Regions from separate parts of the Ideonella flava genome, predicted to be linked through region 3. Evidence: predicted binding sites of a transcription regulator. Region 3 holds the regulator's gene; each other region holds the start of a gene.
The links. The regulator FNR, encoded in region 3, switches genes on or off when oxygen is low (the NO sensors DNR and NnrR bind a similar motif). The targets are predictions, from matches to a motif close to TTGATNNNNATCAA.

Region 1 (3,382 bases), on a different contig from region 3:
CGGCGCTTGTCATTTATTCCATATCGCTCGCTACGGAATGAGGACGCAATGTAGCCACGAGGGAATTCCCCCATGATCGAAATAGCTATCGATCGTTATGAATTAAACTTGCTGCCAGGAAACTGACATGTCCATCCCCAAGAACGACGGAGACAAGCCCGTGGACAAGCCGACCAAGGCACGCGGACGACCCCTGTCCTTCGACCGCGAAGCCGCGCTCGAAGCCGCGATGCACGTGTTCTGGGAATACGGCTACGAAGGCGCCACCATCGCCGAGCTGACCGGCGCAATGGGCATCACGCCGCCCAGCCTGTACACCGCCTTCGGCGACAAGGAGCACCTGTTCTGGGAGGCCATCGAGCGCTATGTCGACGGGCCCGGCAGCGGCGTCCCGCGTGCGCTCGCCGAGGAGCCCACGGCGCGCGGCGCGATCGAGCGCCTGCTGCGCGAAGCCGCGCATGAGCAGACCCGCTCCTCGCACCCCAAGGGCTGCATGGTCGCCATGGCGACGATGAATTGCACGGTGGCCTCGGCGCACGTCCAGGCAGCGATGGCCAAGCGGCGCAGCGCCGCGGAGGCGGGCATCCGTGAGCGCATCGCACGGGGCGTGCGCGAGGGCGAACTGCCTCCCGACACCGATGCAGCCTCGCTGGCGAGGCTGTTCAGTGCCGTCTACGGAGGCATGTCGATCCAGGCCAAGGACGGCGCGACCAAGGCACAGCTGCTGGCCACGGTCGAAGCGGCGATGCGGGCCTGGCCGGAAGCTCCGGCTCCCGCGCCGGCCACCAAGCGATCGAAGGCGCGCTGAAGCTTGTCGGGCTCAGGCGGCGGACTTCGCTGCCGGGCCGAGGCCTATTGGCGCCGGCACGGCGTTGGCGATGCGGCTGAACAGGGCCTGGTACTCGGCCTCCGGCGGATGGCCGGTCAGCGGGTCGCGGTTGGCGCCGAAGGCGGCGTCCAGCTCGGCCCAGTCCTCGGCCGTGAGCACCCGCTCGGCCAGCGGCAGGATCTGCTCTTCCTCCAGCCGCATGTGGGCCATGTAGAAGTCCACGTAGCGGTGGGCGGCCTGGTCGAAGGCGGCGCGCCGGGCTTCGCCCATCATTTCGTAGGCCAGCAAGGCATGCTCCAGCGAGCGGATGGCCTCTTCGCCCTTGGCATGGTCCTCGTCCAGCCGGTCCAGCAGCGCCCCGGCCTCGGCCGTGCGCTGGCGCAGCTTCGGGAACAGCAGCGTCGATTCCTTGTGGTGGTGGCGCTTCTCGGGGAATTCGTCGACGTAGAACAGCATGGAGCGCAGCGCGCCGAAATCCGGCGCCGTACGGTCTCGCGTGGCCTGGGCGAGCAGCAGCAGGATGGAGCGCAGCATGGCTGCCAGCGCAGCGTGCTCTTCGTGCAGGATTCGCAAGGTGGCGGCCGTCATGGAATGTTCCCGTCAGATGACTTGGCCAAGGTTCGCATCCGGGCTCGCCACCGGCCTTGCCGCAGATCAAGCCAGCGCGCGCCGGCCACGCAGCAGCATGGGCGCTTCCCTCATAACCCCTGGGCGGCCATAAGCGCTACGATCTTCGGTCCGGCCCTGCCTTCGTGGGGCCCGATCGAGACGGAGGCTTCCACATGTCCCTGCGCATCAACGACACCGCGCCCAACTTCACGGCGCAAACCACCCAAGGCCCGATCGACTTCCACCAGTGGATCGGCGATTCCTGGGCGGTACTGTTCTCGCATCCCAAGGATTTCACGCCCGTGTGCACCACCGAGCTCGGCTACATGGCCAAGATCGAGCCGGAGTTCAAGAAGCGCGGCGCCAAGCTGATCGGCCTGTCCATCGACCCGGTGGAAGACCACGAGCGCTGGGCCCACGACATCGAGGAGACGCAAGGCGCGGCCGTCAAGTACCCGATGATCGGCGACACCGACCTGAAGGTGGCCAAGCTCTACAACATGCTGCCTGCCGAAGAGCCCGGCACCTCCGCCGGCCGCACCGCGGCCACCAACGCGACGGTGCGTTCGGTCTTCATCATCGGCCCGGACAAGCGCATCAAGCTGATGCTCACCTACCCGATGACCACCGGCCGCAACTTCGATGAAGTGCTGCGAGTCCTGGATTCGATGCAGCTCACGGCCGCCCACAAGGTCGCCACCCCCGCGAACTGGAAGCAGGGCGAGGACGTGATCATCGCCGGCTCCGTGTCCGACGAAGACGCCAAGACGCTCTTCCCGCAAGGCTGGAAGACCGTGAAGCCCTACCTTCGCGTCGTCAAGCAACCTAAATAAGGGCCCCCACGCCCCCTACCGGGGGCTGCCCCCAGGGTCACGAAGGGACCCTTCGGTTCTCTGGGGCTCGCCTCGAGCGGACCGGCAGAGCCGGATCCGCGCACGCCCGTGAAGGGCCCCGCTCCAAGGAGCGGGGCCGTTAGTTTCTGGCGTGGGAGAGCTGGAAGCGTTCTACTTCGGCGCGGCCGGCCAGCACCTCGGCGATCTGCGGCAGGGATGCCGCCCGCGAGGTGGTCACGGCGACGGCGACGAAGCGCCATTCGATCTGCTCGGGGTCGCCGCTGATGGTGATCGAGCCCCGGGCCAGTTCGTAGCCGCTGGAGGCGGCCCATCCGGACACGATCGCTTCCGTCGGCCTATAGCCAGCCGTGAAGCGCACCTGGACGGCGATGGCATGGCGCGAGGGCAGGTTGCCCTCGATGCGCGATCCCCACATCATCAGCGCCGCTGACAGCAGGGCCAGCAGGATGGCGGCGCCGTAGAAGCCTATGCCCACCAGCACCCCGATCGCGCAGGAGGCCCAGATCGAGGCCGCTGTGGTGAGGCCGCTGATGTTCAGCCCCTCCTTCATGATGACCCCGGCGCCGAGGAAGCCGACCCCGGTGACGATGCCCTGCACCACGCGCGTCGGATCCATCACGCCGAGCACCGTGGCATGGCCGCCGCCATACCAGTGGTCGGGATAGCCGGCGAACACGGTCAGCGCGGCCGAGGCCATGCAGACGATGCCGTACGTCCTCATGCCGGCCGCACGGCCGTGGTACGAGCGCTCGTAGCCGACCAGCAGCCCGAGCGCCAGGGCGCCCAGCAGGTTCAGGAAGACGACGGCGTTGACCTCGAGCGCCGAGGGCGACCAGAAGCCGGCAAGCCAGTCGGGGGTCAGCATCCGCGCATTGTCATCCCGCGGTATCGCGGGTCTCGACGCCGGCGCGGCTCCCGATGCGCGGCCGCCACACGCCGGTGACGAGCGAAGTGCCGACGAGGACCACGGCGCAAGCGACCAGCATCGTCGCGTTGACTGCCTCGCCCAGGAACAGCCCGCCCCAGGCGATGGCGAAGCCCGGGATGAGGAAGGTGACCGACAGGGCATTGGTCGACCCTATGTTCCCGA
Region 2 (3,382 bases), on a different contig from region 3:
TGCCCGAGGCTTTCGAAAGCAGCGTCAGTCCGCATGCGCTGTTCGCCACCCTGCTCGGCGGGCTGCTTTTCTTCTTCCTGCTCGAGAAGGCCGAGCTGTACCGGCACGCCCACCACCACGAGGGCGACGGGCACGGCCACCATCATCACTTCGATGCCGAACAGGCCGGGCGCGGCGGCTTCAGCGTGCTGGTGGGCGACAGCATCCACAACTTCTGCGACGGCATCATCATCGCTGCCGCCTTCCTCGTGAGCCCGGAGTTGGGCGCCACCACCTCGCTGGCCATCATCCTGCACGAGATCCCGCAGGAGGTGGGCGACACCATCGTGCTGATCAACGCGGGCTTCAGCCGCCGCAAGGCGCTGCTGTACAACGCCTTGTCGGGCCTGACGGCCGTGGTCGGCGGAGTGCTCGGCTACTTCGTGGTCGGCGCCTGGCAGCCGGTATTTCCGTACCTGCTGGTGGTGGCCTCGAGCAGCTTCATCTACGTGGCCGTGGCCGATCTCATCCCGCAGATGCAACGCCACCTGCCCTGGCGCGAACTGCTGGCCCAGGTGGCCTGGATAGGCGCCGGCCTGGCGCTCATCCTCGTCGCCACGCACTGGTTGCACGGCGGCTGACGGAGCGCCCGTCGCCGTGCCGCGGCGTCACTTGACGACCAGGATGGGCACGGTGCAATGGGTCAGCACCTTCTGCGTCTCGCTGCCCAGCAGCAGCGCGCTCACGCCACGCCGCCCATGCGACGCCATGACGATCAGGTCGCAGCCCTGGTTCTTGGCGTGGTCGGTGATCGCTTCCCAGGGGTGCAGGGCTTCGATCGTGTGGCCGGCACAGGCCAGGCCCTCCTTCGCAGCCTCGTCGACGACGGCCTTCACGCGGGCCGAGGCGATGCGCTCCTGCGCGTCGTAGAACTCCTGCGGCGGCACCGGCTGCATCTCCGAAATGGCGCTGTAGGGGAAGGGCTCCTTCACACTGATCGTCGACAGCTTGGCTCCCAGGGTCTTGGCCAGCGTGATCGCGGTCGTGACGGCCTTGGCGGTGATGTCCGAGCCGTCGGTCGGGACGAGGATGTTGCGGTACATGCGGCAGTCCTTTCTCGTGATGGCCGGGCCGCGGCCGGGCACGAGCGAAGTGTTGCGCGTTCGCCGCCGCTTGTCTTGACCCCTGTCAAGGGCGGGTCGCGTCGTCTCTTCGGTCCTGCTCGGGCCGCCTTCAGGACCGCGCGATCGGCCGGTCCGCGTCGGCCGACCACTCGCTCCAGGATCCGGGGTACAGCGCGGAGCCCCGCAACCCTGCGGCCTCCATCGCCAACAGGTTCTGGCAGGCGGTCACGCCGGAACCGCAGTAGTGCGCGATGCGTTCCGGCGCGGCGCCGAAGCCCTCGAAGACGCGGCGCAGTTCAGTTGAAGCGCGAAAGCGACCGCTGGCTTCCAGGTTGTCCTTGAAGAAGCGGTTGCGGGCGCCCGGGATGTGGCCGGCCTGGGTGTCCAGGGGTTCGACTTCGCCGCGAAAGCGTTCCGGCGCCCGGGCGTCGATCAACAGGGTGGCACCGGGGTCGGCCAGGAGGCTGGAGGCGTCGATGGTCGGCATGCCGGAGGGGCGCAGCGGATAGCCCTGCGCCACGGACGCATGGGGCGTCGCGCCTTCCTCCAATGGCCCGCCGGCGGACTGCCAGGCGGCGAGCCCGCCATCCAGCACCGCGACTTCGGCGTGGCCCATCCAGCGCAGCAGCCACCACGCGCGAGCCGCGTACGGGCCGCCCTGCGCGTCATATGCGACGACCGGCGTGCTGGCGTGCACGCCCCAGCGCGCCAGCGTCGCCGCGAAGGCCTCCCTCGTGGGCAAGGGATGCCTGCCGCCGTCGACCGGGCCGCGCGTGGTCTTCTGTCCGCACAGGTCGCGGTCCAGGTGCGCGTAGCGTGCTTCAGGCAGATGCCGAGCGGCGAACGCGGCCTCGCCGGCGTTGACATCGGCCAGGTCGAAGCTGCAATCCAGCACCACTGGCCAGCCAGGCGTGCCGTGGCGGGCGAGAAGGTCGTCGGCGCTGATCAGTGGGGTGGCAAGCGGCTGGGCCATGTTGGTTTCAGGATTCGAAGGTGGAGGTGTCGTGGGCCGCGGCGGCGGCGCTGCGCTGACGCAGGCGCGTGGCGGCCAGTCCGGCCCCGATGATCAGCGCCATGCCGGCCAGCGCACTGGCCGTGACCGGATCGTCGAACAGCAGCACGCCGTAGACGAAGGAGAACACGATCCCCATGTACTGCAGGCTCGCGTTCGACAAGGCCTTGCCGATCGCATAGGCGCGGGTCATGAGCATCTGGGCCACGGTGGCGAGCACGCCGGTCGCCAGCAACAGGGCGATGCCCTCCCAGGCGTGGGCATGGGCGCCCGTGGCGAGCGTTAGCAGCCCGCCAGCGACCAGGCCGCCCAAGGAGAAGTAGAAGACCACGCGGTACTCCGGCTCGCCGACGCGTCCGAGGGCCGTGACCTGCATGTAGGCCATCGCCGCGCAGACTCCCGACGCGAGGCCTGCCAGCGCACCGCGGAACTGGTCTCGCTCCAGCGTGGGCTGGAGCACCAGCGCCACGCCGGCGAAACCGGTGAGCACCGTGGCGATGAGGCGCGGGTCGATGCGTGCCGAGCCGAGCAGGACGGCGCCGCCGATCAGGAACAGCGCCATCCAGACCGAACTCATGTAGTTCAGGGTGATGGCGGTGGCCAGGGGCAGCTGTCCGATGGCGTAGAACCACAGCACCAGCGAGACCACGCCGATGAGGCTGCGCCAGAAATGCATCCCCGGCACGCCGGTCCGCAGGCTGCCGCCGCGCACGCTCGTCAGGCCGGCGATGAACAGCATGCCCACCAGGCTGCGGTAGAGCACGATCTCGCCGGCGTTGTAGTGGGCCGAAGCGAGCTTCACGCACACGCCCATCGTCGAGAACAGCAACGACGCCAGCAGCATCAGGACAGGCGCGGACATGCTCAGCCGCTCAACCCCATCGCTTCGCGCACGTCCTTCATCGTCTGGCGGGCGATGGTGCGGGCCCGCTCGGTGCCCATCTCGACGATCCAGTGGACCTGCTTGGGATTGGCGAGGTAGTTCTCGGCCCGCTCGCGCCACGGCAACTGCTCGCGCTGGATGGCCTCTATCACCGGCTGCTTGCAATCCAGGCAGCCGATGCCGGCGGTGGTGCAACCTTGCTTCGCCCAGGCCTGTGTCTCCTGGCTGGAGTAGAGCTGGTGGAAGGGCCAGACCGGGCAGCGGGCCGGGTCACCCGCGTCGGTGCGCCTTACGCGCTGCGGATCCGTTGGCATGCGCCGGACCTTCTGCTCCACCACCTCGGGGGCATCGCGCATCTCGATGGCGTTGCCGGCGCTCTTGCTC
Region 3 (3,382 bases):
GCTGCGGCTTGAAGCGCTGAGGCAGGTGCGCGTAGGCATACAGCGCGATGCGGTCCGGCCGCAATTCGCCCACCTGGGCGGTGGTGCGCGCGAACGAGGCCGGCGTCTGCTTCGGCAGGCCGTAGATGAGGTCGACGTTGATGGACTCGAAGCCCAGCGAGCGGGCGTCGCGCATGAGGTCTCGCACCATCTCGAAGGACTGCACGCGGTGGACCGCCTTCTGCACCTCGGGATCGAAATCCTGCACGCCGAAGCTCAGGCGGTTGAAGCCCATCGTCCGCAGGGCACCGAGGCGCTCGGCGCTCACGGTCCGCGGATCCACTTCGATCGACACCTCGGCACCCGGGGCAATGCGGAAGGCCTGGCCCAGCACCTGCATCAGGTCGGCGAGTTCGGCATCCGTGAGGAAGGTGGGCGAGCCACCGCCGAAATGCAGCTGGGACACGGCTTGCGGCGCGCCGAGGGCTGCCGCGTGCATGGCGATTTCCGCCTTCAGGGCCCGCAGGTACTCCGCGGCGCGATCGTGGTGCCGGGTGATGACCTTGTTGCAGGCGCAGTAGTAGCAGACCGATTCGCAGAACGGAATGTGCACGTACACGGACAGCGGCGTCTTGCCGCCGACCCGAGCTCCCTCGGCCCGCTGGCGCAAGGCTCCCTGGTATTCCGCCGGCCCGAAGGCTTCGACGAAGCGGTCGGCCGTGGGATAGGACGTGTAGCGCGGCCCCGGTACGTCGAAACGGCGCAGCAGGTCCACCGGCAGGAACTGCGATGCGCTCGCGGCCTCGGGGGGAGCGGTGGATGCTTCGGCAGGCTGGATGGTCATGGAGCGATGGTGCCTCGCCACCCCGCGGGTCGACCTTGACATGCCTCAAGCCGGAGGCCGCCTGTCGGGCCAAGAATGGACAAGCTCTTGAGGAGGATCATGTCGCCTACGCCCTCGACCCCGACGCCCGTCACGACACGCGTCAAGCCCCAGGCCTTCAAGGTCGCCTGTTCCAGCTGCAACCTGCGTGAGCTGTGCCTGCCGGTCGGGCTGAGCCATGACGATCTCGAACGCATGGACACCCTGGTGGCCACGCGGCGCAGCGTCCCGAGAGGCGACACGCTGTTCCGTTGCGGCGACGAGTTCCAGTCGTTGTACGCCGTGCGCACCGGCTTCTTCAAGACCTGCGTGTCGTCGGAGGACGGTCGCGACCAGGTCACCGGCTTCCAGATGGCCGGCGAACTGCTCGGCCTCGACGGCATCAGCAGCGATCGCCATTCCTGCGATGCCGTGGCGCTGGAGGATTCGCAGGTCTGCGTGATCCCCTTCGGCCAACTCGAGGAACTGTCCCGCGAGTTCACGGATCTGCAGCGCCAGTTCAACAAGATCATGAGCCGCGAGATCGTCCGCGACCACGGCGTGATGCTGCTGCTCGGCAGCATGCGCGCGGAGGAGCGGCTGGCGGCCTTCCTCCTCAACCTGACCCAGCGCCTGCAGGCCCGTGGCTTCTCGCCCTCGGCGCTGATCCTGCGGATGACGCGGGAGGAGATCGGCAGCTACCTCGGGCTCAAGCTCGAGACTGTGAGCCGCACCTTCTCCAAGTTCCAGGACGACGGTCTGCTCGAAGTCAGGCAGCGTCAGATCCAGATCCTGAACCAGGCCGGCCTCTCAAAGCTTGTCAACGGTGCGGCCTGTTAGGGCCCCCACGGCCCCTGCCGGGGGCTGCCCCCCAAAGGGGCTCGCGCAGCGGACCGGCAGAGCCGTGGATTGTTGACCCCCGCGCCCCCTGCCGGGGGCTACCCCCCAAGGGGGCTCGTGCAGCGGACCGGCAGAGCCGTGGATTGTTGACCCCCACGCCCCCTGCCGGGGGCTGCCCCCCAAGGGGGCTCGCGCAGCGGACCGGCAGAGCCGTGGATTGTTGACCCCCACGCCCCCTGCCGGGGGCTGCCCCCCAAGGGGGCTCGCGCAGCGGACCGGCAGAGCCGGATCCGCGCACGCCCTGGTAGGGGAGCGGCGCTGCGCGCGCTCCGTCAAATGCGTGTCAGCGGGTGTCGGGGTGGACGAGGAATTGGGTGATCGAGGACGCGAGGGAGATCACCATCCAGAACATCAGGAAGGTCACCGAGTAGACGGTCGTCGGCTGCCACTCGATGGGAGCGGCGCCGAACCACTGCAGGTGCTCCGGATCGACCACGGCAAAGACCAATGTCTCCAGTACGCCCGCCATGAGAAAGGCCGGCCACAGGATGCACAGGGTGCGGGTCGGGCGGTCGGTCGGTGGCGAGGTCATGGCGCAGCGCTGCTCAGGGCTTGGGCGTGGCCGCGTGGTTGCGGGCCTGCAGCGCCGGGGTCATCGACTCGGGCGTCGACGAACGCTCGCTGATGCCGCCCCGCTCTTCGGGGCCGAGGACCGGATCCGCGCCACGGGCCGCTATGAAGGCTGTGGCGAGGCTGGCGATGACGACGGCCAGCGGCCCGCCGATCACCAGCCAGACCATCGGATAGCGCCACCAGGCGACCGGTTCGCCGTGGTGTTGAAGTGGAGGAGAAGTCGACATATGAAACCTCGGTGAACGAACCCCGTGCAGCGTCAGCGCGGCACGATGAAGGTGGATTTCTCGTTGACCAGAACCGCCGCGCCGTCATCGGCGAGCCGCTCGACATGGAATTCGATAGGATGCGCGCCCGCCCCGGCTTGCAGAGCGGATTCGGGCGGCACCTGCACCTGCAGCGTCACCCAACGCGCTTCCGCGGGCTGGATGGCCAGGCCGGGGTCGCTCGCCAGCGCGATGCCCTGCATTCCAGTGACGCTCAAGTGGTAGCGCTGAGGCTGCTCGGTGGCGTTCATGATCTGCAGCCGGTAGACGTTCTCGATCCGGCCTTCGTCGGCGAGCCGGGCCAGGGAGGAACGGTCGCGCACCACATCCACCCGGAACGGCTTGCGCACCGCCAGGCTGGCCACGAACGCCCCGCAGATCAGGAACAGGATCGTGGTGTAGACGAGCACCCGCGGCCGGGCCACGCGACGCAGGATGTCGCGCCATCCGAGGTGTTCCGACAGGCTGTTCTGCGTCGCGTAGCGGATCAGGCCGCGCGGATACGACATCCTGTCCATGATGCCGTCGCACACGTCTATGCAGGCGGCGCACCCTATGCATTCGTACTGCAGGCCCTTGCGGATGTCGATGCCCGTCGGGCAGACCTGGACGCACAGCGTGCAGTCGATGCAGGAGCCCAAGCCGAGTTGCTTCGGGTCGGCCTTCTTCGAGCGCGAGCCGCGCGGCTCGCCGCGCTCGGTGTCGTAGCTGATGATCAGCGTGTCGTGGTCGAACATCGCGCTCTGGAAGCGCGCGTATGGGCACATGTACTTGCAGACCTGCTCGCGCATGTAGCCCGCGT
Region 4 (3,382 bases), on a different contig from region 3:
CGCCGGGCCCCGTGCGAACCGCCGCCGTCCCTGCCGCACCCGATGCTCGGCAGGATGGGGTAGGGCGGCGGGTCAGACCTTGTCGGTCGGCAGGCCCTCTTCGTCGATGGAGTGGGCCTCCTTGCGGGGCCCGGTCTGCTTGGCCCGCTGGGCCAGGCGGAGGTAGAAGGCGGCGACCTCGTGCAAGTCCTGCTCGTTCAGGTCCTCGATACCGATCATCCGGTTGCTGGCGAAGCGGCTGGAGGCCAGCAGCTCATCCAGCTTGAGGTGCATTGCCACGCTGTCCTTGTTCTGGCTCTGCTGGATGAGGAACACCATGAGGAAGGTCACGATGGTGGTGCCGGTGTTGATCACCAGCTGCCAGCCCTCCGAGAACCCGAACAGCGGGCCCACGAGGGCCCAGCCTAGAACGATGATCAGCGCGAAGCAGAAGGCGGCCGGCGAACCCGCCCAGCGCGTGATCAGCGTGGCGAAGCGGTCGAAAGCCCGCAGCAGCATCGTGTGCGCGCCGTAGGCCGGGCTGCCGCGGCTCGTGATGAGGCCCAGGGTGTCGACGTGCTCGCGTGGGGCGGGGTGGTCGTGGTCGGCTTGGCTCATGATGGCTTAGGACTCCAGGCTGTCGCGGCCCGCCATTAGCTTGTCCCGGCGCTCGCGAGGCCTGTGTAGGTCGACGTCCCGAGCCGGTGTAGGCCGAGCTCGTCAGCGGTCCCGCAAGAGCTCCGCCAGCGTGGCCCTGAGCCACGCGTTGCCTGCGTCCGCATGGAAGCGCTCGTGCCAGTGCTGCTTGACGGCGAATGGGGGGAGGGTGACGGGCGGCTCCAGCACGCGCACGTCCTCCTGGCGCGCCAGCGTGTCGCCCAGGCGCCGCGGCACGATGACCAGCAGCTCCGTCCGCGCGACCAGCCGCGCCACCCCCAGGAAACTCGGCACCTTCAGCACGACGCGCCGCTCCATCCCTTGCTGCGCGAGCAGCTTCTCGACGATGGCGTGGCCGGTGCCCGAGGTCGTCACGACGATGTGCCCTTCGGCCAGGAAGGCGCGCCGCGTCGGCTTCGTCCGGATGCGCGGATGGTCGCGTGCGGCGAGGCAGACGAAATCCTGCTGGAACAGCGTCTGCTGGTAGAAGCCCGCTTCAAGCTGCGGCATGAAGCCCACCGCCAGGTCGATCTCGCCGGATTCGAGCCGCCGCGGGCTTTCGGTGGAGATGTGCTCGGCCTCGACGATCACGCCTGGCGCCACGCGCCGCAGGCGGTTGACCAGCGTGGGCAGCACGACGACCTCGCTGATGTCGGTCATGCTGATGCGGAACTGCCGCTCGGCCGTGGCTGGATCGAAGCGCGGCCCGTGCGCCTCGACGAGCCGGTTCAACGTCTCCAGCGAGGCGAGCACGTCGGGATGGATCTGCCGGGCGTAGGGCGTGGGCTCCATGCCGCGCGAGGTGCGTGAGAACAGCTGGTCGCCGAAGTGGCGCCTCAGCTTGGCCAGCGCGATGCTGGCGTTGGCCTGCGCGATGCCCAGGCGCTCGGCGGCGCGCGAGACGCTCTGGGTCTTGTAGACCTCCACGAACACGTTGAGCCAGTCGATGTCGAGCTTGGCCATGGCGGCCCTCCTGGCCGGACATTATCAAGAAACGCAATTTGACGTATATCAACGATGGCGTTTACGAGATAGAGGCCCTTGCCCACACTGCGGCCCATCGAGTGGAAAGCAGGAGACAAGCAATGGCTTCGAACAGACGACAGCTGCCCATCCTGGTGGCCGGTGGCGGCATCGGTGGCATCGCGGCGGCCCTCGCGCTGGTGCGGCAGGGCTTCGACGTCAAGGTGCTGGAGCAGGCGGCGCAACTGGGCGAGATCGGCGCCGGCATCCAGCTGGGGCCCAATGCCTTCGCCGCCTTCGACGCCCTGGGCGTGGGGCCGCAGGCACGGGCCCGGGCCGTCTACACCGACGAGATGGTGATGCACGACGCGCTCGACGAGACGCTGGTCGGCCGCATCCCCACCGGCGAGGCATTTCGCCAGCGCTTCGGCAATCCCTATGCGGTGATCCACCGCGCTGACGTGCACCAGTCGCTGCTCGAAGGCGCGCAGCAGACCGACCGCATCCAGGTGGCCACCGGCACGTGTGTCCAGCGCATAGAGCAGGACGACGCCGGCGTCACGGTCATCGATGCCCAGGGCCAGGCGCACCGTGGCGCGGCGCTGATCGGCGCCGATGGCGTCAAGTCGGCGGTGCGGCGGCAGTACGTCGCCGACGAGCCTCGGGTGTCCGGCCATGTGGTCTACCGAGCGGTGATCGACCGCCGCGACTTCCCGGCCGACCTGCAGTGGAACGCCGCGAGCATCTGGGTCGGCCCGAACTGCCACCTCGTCCACTACCCGTTGCGCGGTGGTGAGCAGTACAACGTGGTCGTCACCTTCCACAGCCGCGAGAAGGAGGAGTGGAGCGTGCGCGAAGGCAACCGCGAGGAAGTGCGCAGCTATTTCGAAGGCATCTGCGCCCGGGCCCGCCAGCTGATAGACCTGCCCAAGGATTGGAAGCGCTGGGCCACCGCCGACCGCGAGCCCATAGGCCAATGGACCTTCGGCCGCGCCACGCTGCTGGGCGACGCCGCGCACCCGACGCTGCAGTACCTGGCCCAGGGGGCCTGCATGGCGCTGGAGGACGCGGTGACGCTGGGCGAGGCGCTGCGCGCCCACGACAACGAGCTGCAGCCCGCCTTCGCCCGCTACGAGCGCTCGCGCATCGCGCGCACCGCACGGGTGGTGCTGTCGGCCCGTGAGATGGGGCGCATCTTCCACGCCAAGGGCGTCGAGCGGCTGGTGCGCAACGAGCTGTGGAAGGGCCGTTCCCCAGAGCGCTTCTACGACGCCATGGAATGGCTCTACGGCTGGACGGCCGACACCTGCCTGGCCGACTGAAATCACGAAGGAGACGAACATGACGACCACCCTCGGCCGCCTCGAGGACCTGCCGCCGGACTATGTGCAGGCCCTGGCCCGGCAGAACCTCGTCCCGCTGTGGCCCAGCCTGCGCGCGCTGCTGCCGCCTGACAAGCCCCGGCCCGCCACGCGCGCCACCCACTGGTCGTACGAAGGCCTTCGCCCGCTGCTGCTGCAGGCCGGCGAGCTGACCCCGATCGAGAAGGCCGAGCGCCGCGTGCTGGTGCTGGCCAACCCCGGCCACGGGCTGGAGCGCATGCAGGCCAGCGCCGCGATCTACCTCGGCATGCAGCTGCTGCTGCCAGGCGAATGGGCGCCGGCTCATCGCCACACGCCGAACGCCGTTCGCATGGTGGTGGAAGGCGAGGGCGCCTACACCACGGTGGACGGCCGCAAGTGCCCCATGCAACGCGGCGACCTGATCCTCACGCCCACCGGCC

Region 1: ACS5PM_RS31670 (hemerythrin domain-containing protein) is a predicted target of FNR. The motif match lies at 1,474-1,487, and genes of this name have one in related genera.
Region 2: ACS5PM_RS21955 (universal stress protein) is a predicted target of FNR. The motif match lies at 1,158-1,171, and genes of this name have one in related genera.
Region 4: ACS5PM_RS02730 (3-hydroxybenzoate 6-monooxygenase) is a predicted target of FNR. The motif match lies at 1,638-1,651, and genes of this name have one in related genera.

The regions. Positions count from the first base shown of each region.
Region 1 is NZ_JBPZHD010000021.1:27,142-30,523, reverse strand. Features, by position in the region: gene ACS5PM_RS31675 (TetR/AcrR family transcriptional regulator) at 128-808, shown strand; gene ACS5PM_RS31670 (hemerythrin domain-containing protein) at 821-1,417, opposite strand; gene ACS5PM_RS31665 (peroxiredoxin) at 1,612-2,271, shown strand; gene ACS5PM_RS31660 (MgtC/SapB family protein) at 2,411-3,157, opposite strand; gene ACS5PM_RS31655 (DMT family transporter) at 3,168-3,382, opposite strand, start outside.
Region 2 is NZ_JBPZHD010000010.1:106,311-109,692, reverse strand. Features, by position in the region: gene ACS5PM_RS21960 (ZIP family metal transporter) at 1-620, shown strand, start outside; gene ACS5PM_RS21955 (universal stress protein) at 648-1,082, opposite strand; gene ACS5PM_RS21950 (sulfurtransferase) at 1,213-2,076, opposite strand; gene ACS5PM_RS21945 (DMT family transporter) at 2,084-2,977, opposite strand; gene trpS (tryptophan--tRNA ligase) at 2,980-3,382, opposite strand, start outside.
Region 3 is NZ_JBPZHD010000015.1:75,900-79,281, forward strand. Features, by position in the region: gene hemN (oxygen-independent coproporphyrinogen III oxidase) at 1-823, opposite strand, end outside; gene fnr (fumarate/nitrate reduction transcriptional regulator Fnr) at 923-1,681, shown strand; gene ACS5PM_RS28210 (hypothetical protein) at 2,025-2,273, opposite strand; gene ACS5PM_RS28215 (nitrogen fixation protein FixH) at 2,287-2,541, opposite strand; gene ccoG (cytochrome c oxidase accessory protein CcoG) at 2,574-3,382, opposite strand, start outside.
Region 4 is NZ_JBPZHD010000001.1:616,222-619,603, reverse strand. Features, by position in the region: gene ACS5PM_RS02745 (bifunctional hydroxymethylpyrimidine kinase/phosphomethylpyrimidine kinase) at 1-63, shown strand, start outside; gene ACS5PM_RS02740 (low affinity iron permease family protein) at 73-597, opposite strand; gene ACS5PM_RS02735 (LysR family transcriptional regulator) at 700-1,599, opposite strand; gene ACS5PM_RS02730 (3-hydroxybenzoate 6-monooxygenase) at 1,722-2,921, shown strand; gene ACS5PM_RS02725 (cupin domain-containing protein) at 2,941-3,382, shown strand, end outside.